3 regions of the Pseudomonas abieticivorans genome follow, and region 2 is predicted to be linked to each of the others. Evidence: riboswitches for the same ligand, from Rfam matches in the RefSeq annotation. Region 2 holds a riboswitch; each other region holds the start of a gene.

Region 1 (3,253 bases), 1.0 Mb from region 2:
ATCGACCGGCTGCCCGGTCGGACGACCGGCAGTGAAGGGCACGAAGATCACTTTGTAGCCACTGTGCGGTTTGCGGTTCCAGGAGCCGTGCTGGCTGACGAAGGCGCCGTGGTTGAACGGTGCCGGCAACCCGTCGGCCTCGGCGAAGGTCATGCCGATGGACGCGGTGTGCGGGCCTACGGCGTAGTCCGGAGCGATGGCCTTGGCGACCATTTCCGGGTTCTGCGGGGAAACCCGGGCATCCACGTGCTGGCCGTAGTAGCTGAAGGGCCAACCGTAGAAGGCGCCATCCTTGACCGAGGTGATGTAGTCGGGCACCAGGTCGCTGCCAATTTCGTCACGCTCGTTCACCGACGTCCACAATTGCCCGCTGGTGGGCTCCCAGCCCATGCCGTTGGGGTTGCGCAGGCCGGAGGCGAAGATGCGGTGCTGGCCGGTGGCCGGGTCCACCTCCCAGATGGCCGCGCGGCCTTTCTCGGCGTCCAGGCCGTTTTCGCCGACGTTGCTGTTGGAGCCCACGGTGACGTAGAGCTTTTTGCCGTCGGGGCTGGCGATGACGTTTTTGGTCCAGTGGTGGTTGAGGGTGCCGCCTGGCAAGTCGACCACTTTGGTGCCGGTGCCACTGATGGCGGTCATGCCCGGCTCGTAGTGGAAGCGCAGCAGCGCATCGGTGTCGGCCACGTACAGGTCGTTGCCGACCAGGGTCATGCCGAACGGTGAGTTGAGATTGGTCAGGAACACCGTGCGGGTTTCTGCCACGCCATCACCGTCCTTGTCCCGTAGCAAGGTGATGCGGTTGGCACTGGGTACGCCGGCGCCCGCTTTGCCCATCACGGTCTTCATCACCCAGCCCTTGATGCCCTTGCTGTCGTCGGGCTTGGGCGGGGCGTTGGTTTCCGCCACCAGCACGTCGCCGTTAGGCAGTACGTACAGCCAGCGTGGGTGGTCGAGGTTTTCCGCGAACGCGTCCACTTGGGTGCCTTGCGCAGCCTGGGGTTTCTCGCCTTGAGGCCAGCCAACGGCGTTGGCGATGTTGACGGTGGGGATCAGGGTTTTGTTCGGTGCCGGCAGCTGCGGTGAGGGGCCGGTGCCGTCGGAAACTTTACAGCGTGGAGGATTCCCCGCAGGCGCCAAGCGCGACGGTGGTGAGGATGACGAGGGCCAGGCGGGTCTTGTGCATAGCGGGTGCTCCCGGGTGCGCATTGGGGTTATGTAGAGTAGAGACGTGTCGCAGCTCGGAGGTTCAAGCCAATTTCCTGCCTGCTCTGATCTGCTCTTGATCTTGATTGTGTGCCCCATCAAGCGCCCGGGCCGTCATCCGCTTGAGCGACGCCGGAGGGAGGAGGCCACTTCACCTTTGCGGTCTTACAGAGCGCCTTTAATTGACGCTCCACCCCCAACCCTCTACCCTTCGCGGGTTGTTCCAGGTGCCTTGTAGCGTTGAAGCTGGCAGGGTGAAACAGGGAAGCCGGTGAGCCTGCCATGCAGATGATCCCGGCGCTGCCCCCGCAACGGTAAATGAGTCAATACCGCGCATTGCGCCACTGGGCCAGGATGGTTCCGGGAAGGCGCGCGGTCTGGGTGTGTGTGCCCCGCTCATGAGCCCGGAGACCGGCCTGGGACATTCGATGGCATCACGTTGGCATTGCCCGTGGGCCTTTTCAATTCTTCTGTCGCGCGGGTGAGAGCGGCATTGACGATTGTGCGCTGCACCCGGCCGGGTAGCGGTGTCTCGTCGATGCCCCCTGCGCGCAGGTGTAGCGGAGCGCTGCGATGAGTGAATCCCAGGAACGTGACGAGCGCCATGTGGCGCGCATGTTGCGCAAGAAAGCCATAATCGATGAACGCATCGCCAACTCGCCCAACGAGTGCGGGCTGATGCTGGTGCTCACCGGCAACGGCAAGGGTAAAAGCAGCTCGGCCTTCGGCATGCTGGCCAGGGCCATGGGCCATGGCCTACAGTGCGGCGTGGTGCAGTTTATCAAGGGCCGCAACAGCACCGGCGAAGAGCTGTTTTTCCGCCGCTTCCCCGAGCAGGTCAGCTACCACGTGATGGGTGAAGGCTTTACTTGGGAAACCCAGGATCGCCAACGCGACATCGCCGCCGCGCAGGCGGCCTGGGAAGTGTCATGCCAGCTGTTGCGCGACCCGAGCATCGGCTTGGTGATCCTCGACGAACTGAACATCGCCCTCAAACACGGCTACCTGGACCTTGACCAGGTGCTGGCCGATTTGCAGGCGCGCCCGCCGATGCAACACGTGATTGTCACGGGGCGCGGGGCCAAGCCTGAAATGATCGAGCTGGCCGATACCGTGACCGAGATGGGCATGCTCAAGCACGCCTTCCAGGCCGGTATTCGTGCCCAGAAAGGGATCGAGCTGTGAGTGATGCGCGACATTGCCCGGCGGTGCTGATTGCCGCACCGGCGTCTGGCCAGGGCAAGACCACCGTCACCGCGGCGCTGGCCCGTTTGCATCGCAACCAGGGCCGCAATGTACGCGTGTTCAAGTGCGGCCCAGACTTCCTCGACCCCATGATTTTGGAACGTGCCAGCGGCCACCCGGTGTATCAGCTGGACCTGTGGATGGTGGGCGCCGAGGAAAGCCGTCGGTTGCTGTGGGAGGCGGCCGGCGAGGCCGACCTGATCCTGATCGAAGGGGTGATGGGGCTGTTTGACGGCACGCCGTCCAGCGCCGACCTGGCGCGCCACTTTGGCGTGCCCGTGTTGGGCGTGATCGACGGCACCGCCATGGCCCAGACGTTTGGCGCGCTGGCCCTGGGGCTGGCGCGCTACCAGCCAGACCTGCCGTTTGCCGGCGTGCTGGCCAACCGCGTCGGCACCCTGCGCCACGCGCAACTGTTGGAAGGCAGCCTGACTGAAGGCTTGCGCTGGTACGGCGCGTTGTCGCGCGAGACGGGTATCGAACTGCCCAGCCGCCACTTGGGCCTGGTGCAGGCCAGCGAACTGAATGACCTGGACGTACGCCTGGATGCCGCGGCGGCGGCGTTGGCCGAGAGCTGCGAAGTGGCCTTGCCGCCGGCCGTGACTTTCGCCGCGCCGACCGTGGTGCCGGCCGAGCCATTGTTGGCCGGCGTGCGCATTGCCATTGCCCGCGACGAAGCCTTCGCCTTTACCTACGGCGCCAGTCTCGACCTCTTGGCCGCGATGGGCGCGCACCTATCATTCTTCTCGCCGATCCACGACCGCGAACTGCCGCCCTGTGACAGCCTGTACCTGCCCGGTGGTTACCC
Region 2 (3,253 bases):
CAGGCCAGGTCCTTGAAGCTGATGGGCCGGCTGATAATGCGCCCGTCCAGCTCCGGCAAGGCGATGTGCATGGCCAGGTCGCGTGAGCCCAGGCCCTGTTCGCTGGCCGCCCAACCGGGCTGGTTGTCCTGGGCGCAAATGGCCTGGATCACCGGGATATCCCGGCGAAACGGCCGCAGGTGCGGGGCTTCCGGGCTGGACTGGGCAAAGCCTGTGGTGTTGAGGATGACCGCCGCCTGCACCTGGTCCAGCCAATCCTCGACCAGGCTCAGGCAGCCCGGCTCCTTCAGGCTGGCGACCGCGATCGGCAAGGGGTTGAGCCCGGCCTGCTGCAGCCGCTCGCAAAACACATCGACAAAGGCGGTGTTGGCCGCCTGCAGGTGCGAGCGGTAGAACAGCAGCGGCACCACGGCTTGCCCGGGTTGCCAGTCGCGCTGCCAATCGCTGAGTTCGGCCTGTGGCTTTTGCGGGTGGTAGATCACCGTGCGCGGCAGGGCCTGGGGTTCCTGCCAGGCGTAGTCGCGGCCGAGAAAACCGCTGGCCAGGCAGTTGAACAACGACAACGCGTTGCCCATGCCGCCCTGACGCAAAAAGTGCCACAGCCGTTCGGCATCGGCCTTGGGCACGGTGCCCAGGTCGCTCAGCTCGGGGTCGGGGCGGTCATCGCCCGGCACCAGGATCAGTTGCACGCCGCGCTCGGCCAGTTGCACCAGTTGCTCGACGCCATAGCGCCAGTAGCCGATGCCGCCGTGCAGGGAAATCAGGATGACCTTGGCGTGGCGCAGCACCTGGTCGACGTACAGGTCGACCGAGGCATGGTTCTGCACCTGCATGGGGTTGGCCAGGCGCAGCGTCGGGTAATCGTCTGGCAACTGCCGGGCCGCTTCGGCCAACAGTGCCAGGTGGGAGTCGCCACTGCAGAGGATGACCAACTCGGCCGGGGTTTGCCCCAGGTCGGCAATGCTGTCGTCGGGTACGAAACCGCCGGGTTGGGTCCGCAGTAAGTGCATGGCTTAAACGGTCAGGGCAGCGCGCAGCTGGCTTTCCAGCAGGGCGGCGTCCAGTTCCTGGCCGATCAGCACCAAACGCGTGGAGCGGGTTTCGTCGGCGGCCCAGGCGCGGTCGAAGTGCTTGTCGAAACGCGTGCCCACGCCTTGGATCAGCAGGCGCATTGGCTTGTTCGGGATGGCGGCGAAGCCCTTCACGCGCAAGATGCCGTGCTTGACCACCAGTTGGGTCAGGGCATCGAGCAGCAGGCTTTCGTCGGCTTGCGGCAGCTCGATGGAAATCGAGTCGAAGGCGTCGTGATCGTGGTCGTCATGATCGTCGCCGTCATGATGATCGTGGTGGGTCTTGCGCCCGTCGATGTGCACCTCGGACTCGGCGCCCAGGCCCAGCAACACCTCCAGCGGCAGGCGACCGCTGCTGGCTTCGATCACCTTGACCGCTGCCGGCAGTTCTTCGGCGACTTCGGCGCGCACGGCAGCCAACGCATCGGCATCGATCAGGTCGGCCTTGTTCAGGATGACCAGGTCGGCGCTGGCCAGTTGGTCGGCAAACAATTCGTGCAGCGGCGACTCGTGGTCCAGGTTGGGGTCCAGCTTGCGCTGGGCATCGACCTGGTCGGGGAAGGCGGCGAAGGTGCCGGCGGCCACGGCCGGGCTATCGACCACGGTGATCACCGCGTCCACGGTGCAGGCGCTGCGGATTTCCGGCCACTGGAAGGCTTGCACCAAAGGTTTTGGCAGGGCCAGGCCGCTGGTTTCGATCAGGATGTGGTCCAGGTCGCCACGGCGGGCCACCAGTTCGCGCATCACCGGGAAAAACTCTTCTTGCACGGTGCAGCACAGGCAGCCGTTGGCCAGCTCGAAGATACGCCCATTGGCTTCTTCTTCGGTGCAGCCGATGGTGCACTGCTTGAGGATCTCGCCGTCGATGCCCAGCTCGCCGAATTCGTTGACGATGACCGCGATGCGGCGGCCCTGGGCGTTGTCCAGCATGTGGCGCAGCAAAGTGGTCTTGCCCGAGCCCAGGAAGCCGGTAACGATAGTGACGGGAAGTTTGGCCAGTGTTTTCATCGGATGCCCTTGGCAGGTGGGCGGGCATGCGCGACGAGAACCGCGAGTGCTGGGCACGCGGGTGCGTTCGTCACCGGATCACCCCGCCCGGTTGTAGTGAGAAACTTGTTCGAGGCAGGTCTCCTGGCTCGCAGTGCGCAGGCCCAAGGCCTGCCGTGCCGGCGCCTTCCCGCGCCTAGCGCAGTGGCCTTGCCAACACCTCACCGCTTACAGTTGCGGGGGCAGCCGCGGCTTGAACCGCGTTCCCATCTTGGCTCAAGGGTTGCCCCTCGAGAACCTCGAAGGTGCAAGGCTACGCAGTGGTGGGGGGGAGGTCAATGGGGGCTGGCTTGAGATTCGGTAACGGCCACCACCGGCCGGCCGCGCGGCCTTATCGCAAGCAAGCTTGCTCGCACATTATCGGTGGGATTAGAGTTATCCAAGGCAGGCAACGCCTCTCCATCAGAATGCAGTACGTTGCAAAAGATGTGGGAGCAAGCTTGCTTGCGACAGGCCGCGCGGGCGGCCGGTCTCAGCCACACTTGAATCCACCGCCCGCCACTCCAAAACCCTGCACCATTGACTCCCCGCCCTGCCCCATGCTCTCCTTGCACCTTCGTTTGGGTGCCCTTCACAGGGTGAAACGGGAAGCCGGTCAAGTCCGGCGCTGCCCCCGCAACGGTAAGTGAGCGATGCATCTGTACCACTGTGCCAGCAGTTCGGCATGGGAAGGTGATGCAGCCTGGCAATGACATTGCCCCTCACAAGCCCGGAGACCGGCCCAATCAATCCATTGACAACCCGCGGTGGGCGGGCGCTGTTGAGAGCTTGCGGGCGTGCTGCGCGCAAGATCTTTGCGCCCCCTGTCGTCCTGAAAACGATACGAGGGAACGCCATGTCCGTTATTACCCACAGCCACGCAGGCTCCACCACCACCACCCAAAGCCAACGCCTGGTCGCTGCCATTGGCGCTGCCGTGCTCGGCGCGTGCCTGGTGTACTTTGCCGGTTTCTCGCACATCGCCGCGGTGCACAACGCCGCCCATGACACCCGCCACAGCTCCGCGTTCCCGTGCCACTGAGTGCCGACCCGATGATCAAGCGAATTGCCCAGACGGCCGGCTTCACCGGCCTGCTCGCCGCCCTGCTGTTGACGCTGCTGCAAAGCTTTTGGGTGGCGCCGCTGATTCTCAAGGC
Region 3 (3,253 bases), 2.4 Mb from region 2:
CGCATACCCCTGTAGGAGCGGACTTATCCGCGAAGCACACGACGCGGTCTGTCTGAACCACCGTGGCGTACTTTTCGCGGATGAATCCGCTCCTACAGACGACCGCATACCCCTGTAGGAGCGGATTTATCCGCGAAGCACACGACGCGGTCTGTCTGAACCACCGTGGCGTACTTTTCGCGGATGAATCCGCTCCTACAGACGACCGCATACCCCTGTAGGAGCGGATTTATCCGCGAAGCACACGACGCGGTCTGTCTGAACCACCGTGGCGTACTTTTCGCGGATGAATCCGCTCCTACAGACGACCGCATACCCCTGTAGGAGCGGATTTATCCGCGAAGCACACGACGCGGTCTGTCTGAACCACCGTGGCGTACTTTTCGCGGATGAATCCGCTCCTACAGACGACCGCATCCCCCTGTAGGAGCGGATTTATCCGTGAAGCACACGACGCGGTCTGTCTGAACCACCGTGGCGTTCTTTTCGCGGATGAATCCGCTCCTACAGACGACCGCATCCCCCTGTAGGAGCGGATTTATCCGCGAAGCACACGACGCGGTCTGCCTGGACCACCGTGGCGATCCTTTCGCGGATGAATCGGGGCGTCGAGCCGCCGCTTCTACTGCAATCAGATCCCGTCGCGCGCCAGGTCCATGGCGAAGTAGGTGAAGATCAGGTCGGCGCCGGCACGCTTGATCGAGCCCAGGCTTTCGCGCACTACGCGGGCCTCGTCGATGGCGTCTACCTGGGCGGCGAATTTGATCATCGCGTATTCGCCGCTCACCTGGTAGGCGGCCAGCGGCAGGCGCGAGGCTTCGCGGATGTCGCGGATGATGTCCAGGTAGGCGCCCGCCGGCTTGACCATGATCACGTCGGCGCCTTCCTGCTCGTCCAGCAGCGATTCGCGCACCGCTTCGCGGCGGTTCATCGGGTTCATCTGGTAGCTTTTGCGGTTGCCCTTCAGCGCGCTGCCGCCGGCTTCGCGGAACGGGCCGTAGAGCGCCGAGGCGAACTTGGTCGAATAGGCCATGATCGAGGTATCGATAAAGCCTGCGGCATCGAGCGCGCTGCGAATGGCGCCGACCTGGCCATCCATCGCCGCCGACGGCGAGATGAAGTCGGCACCGGCACGGGCCGCCGCGACCGCCTGCTTGCCCAGGTTGACCAAGGTGGCGTCGTTGTCCACGTCGTGGCCGTGCAGCACGCCGCAGTGGCCGTGGCTGGTGTATTCGCAGAAGCAGGTGTCGGCCATGACCACCATCTCGGGCACGGCGTCTTTACAAATACGCGCCATGCGTGACACCAGGCCGTTTTCGTTCCAGGTGTCGCTGCCAGTGTCGTCCAGGTGGTGGGACACGCCAAAGGTCATCACCGACTTGATGCCGGCGCGGGCGTAGCGTTCGATTTCACTGGCCAGTTTGGACTCAGGGATACGCATCACGCCCGGCATGCTGGTGATGGGCACGAAGTCGTCGATTTCTTCTTCGACGAAAATCGGCAGCACCAGATCGTTGAGGGTGAATTCGGTTTCCTGGAACAAGCCGCGCAGGCTTTCGGAGCGGCGCAGGCGACGTGGGCGAACGCTGGGGAATTGGCTGGGCATCAGGGGCCTCCGATCAAATAGGCGCAGCTTATGCCTTGATGGGCCGCCAGGCCAGCCTTGATCGCCCAACAGGTTGTTGCAGGGGGCGCAACAATAGTTCGGCCAAGGGGGCGAAGCCCGTAGGCTTTTCGCGTATCGTATGCCCCGTATTTAATACATGCCTGTTGCAGGAAGCCGGTTGGAATCCGGCGCGGTCGCGCCACTGTGTTCGTCGTTTTACGGCGAAAGCCAGACCTTGCGGCAGGCCCCCTTCCCCCCTTACGGACGCGCCATCCCGGGAGCCGCTGCATGTTGATCCGCCGTCATTGCATTCGCCTGTTGTTTTGCACCCTCGCCGTTATCCTGCCCCTGAGCGAAAGCCAGGCGGCCACCCACTACCCGCTGACGGTGCAGAACTGCGGCCGCGAGGTGGTCATCCAGGCCAAGCCGCAACGCGCCGTCACCCTGGGCCAGGCCAGCACCGAGTTGCTGTTGTCGCTGGGCCTGGCGCCGCGCATGGTGGGCACCGGCGTGTGGTTCGGGCCGCTGCCGCCCGCGTTGCAGGCCGCAGGCGCCACGGTGCCGCGCCTGGCCAGCAATGCGCCAAGCTTTGAAGCGGTGGCCAAGGCCGCCCCCGACATCGTGCTGGCCCAGTACACCTACCACGTCGGCCCACAGGGCGAAGTGGCCACGCCAGAGCAGCTCGATGCCTTGGGCATCCCCTCCTACGTGTCGCCCAGCGACTGCCAGGGCAAGGGCCTGACGGCCACCTCCAACGCCGACGGTAGCCGCAGCCAGTTGTATTCCCTGGGCCTGGTGGAACAGGAAATCCATGAGCTGGCGCAGATCTTCGACGTGAAGGCTGCCGGCGATGCCCTGGTCGGGCAATTGCGCCAACGCGTCGCGCAAGCCGTCAAGACCGCCAACGCCCAGCCGCACGCGCCGTTGTCGGTGATGTATTGGTTCTCCAGCACGCGGCTGGAGGGCGACCCATGGGTGGCCGGCAAGAATGGCGCGCCTGGCTACATCAACCAGGTGCTGGGCCTGCACAACATCATCGACAGCGACGAAGAATGGCCTGGCGTGAGCTGGGAAACCATCGCTGCGCGCAACCCCGATGTGATCGTGGTGGCGCGCATGGACCGGCGCCTGTACCCCGCCGACGATGTCGAGAAAAAGCTGGCGTTCCTGCGTAGCGACCCGGTGACCCGCGAGCTCAAAGCGGTGCGCGACAACCACATCATCGTGGTGGACGCGCAGTCACTGAACCCGTCCATGAGCGTGGTCGATGCCATTGAACACATCGCCATCGGCCTGGGCACGTTCGGGAAAGCGCAGTGATTTCACGCTTCGCCGCAGAAAACGCCCGCGCCTGGCGCTGGCTGCTGGCCGTGCTGGCACTGCTGACGCTAAGCCTGTCGATCGCCTTGGCCGTGTCGCTGGGCGAAATGACCATCCCCCTCGGCGTGACGATCAAGGCGTTGCTCAATGGCCTGGGCCTGGGCGACTACCCGCTGCCGCGTATCCAGCAGGGGATCATCTGGGAGTACCGCCTGAGCCGCGCCCTGGCCGCCGCCTGCTGTGGCGCGGGCCTGGCGGTGTGCGGCGCAGTACTGCAGGCTTTGCTGCGCAACGCCCTGGCCGAGCCCTACGTGCTGGGCGTGAGTG

Evidence for each region. Region 2 has a riboswitch for cobalamin ahead of cobW (cobalamin biosynthesis protein CobW). Riboswitches for the same ligand answer to the same signal wherever they lie in the genome.
Region 1: linked by a shared signal. The riboswitch ahead of cobO (cob(I)yrinic acid a,c-diamide adenosyltransferase) and the one ahead of cobW (cobalamin biosynthesis protein CobW) in region 2 are both predicted to bind cobalamin.
Region 3: linked by a shared signal. The riboswitch ahead of L9B60_RS03045 (ABC transporter substrate-binding protein) and the one ahead of cobW (cobalamin biosynthesis protein CobW) in region 2 are both predicted to bind cobalamin.

Annotation. Positions count from the first base shown of each region.
Region 1 is NZ_CP094975.1:3,938,926-3,942,178, forward strand. Features, by position in the region: partial or broken gene L9B60_RS18090 (PQQ-dependent sugar dehydrogenase) at 1-1,180, opposite strand, end outside; cobalamin riboswitch at 1,409-1,634, shown strand; gene cobO (cob(I)yrinic acid a,c-diamide adenosyltransferase) at 1,774-2,385, shown strand; gene L9B60_RS18100 (cobyrinic acid a,c-diamide synthase CobB) at 2,382-3,253, shown strand, end outside.
Region 2 is NZ_CP094975.1:4,973,124-4,976,376, reverse strand. Features, by position in the region: gene cobN (cobaltochelatase subunit CobN) at 1-1,010, opposite strand, end outside; gene cobW (cobalamin biosynthesis protein CobW) at 1,014-2,078, opposite strand; cobalamin riboswitch at 2,175-2,374, opposite strand; cobalamin riboswitch at 2,663-2,856, shown strand; gene L9B60_RS22675 (CbtB domain-containing protein) at 2,953-3,138, shown strand; gene L9B60_RS22670 (CbtA family protein) at 3,150-3,253, shown strand, end outside.
Region 3 is NZ_CP094975.1:704,602-707,854, forward strand. Features, by position in the region: gene hemB (porphobilinogen synthase) at 632-1,606, opposite strand; adenosylcobalamin (AdoCbl) riboswitch at 1,766-1,852, shown strand; gene L9B60_RS03045 (ABC transporter substrate-binding protein) at 1,895-2,926, shown strand; gene L9B60_RS03050 (FecCD family ABC transporter permease) at 2,923-3,253, shown strand, end outside.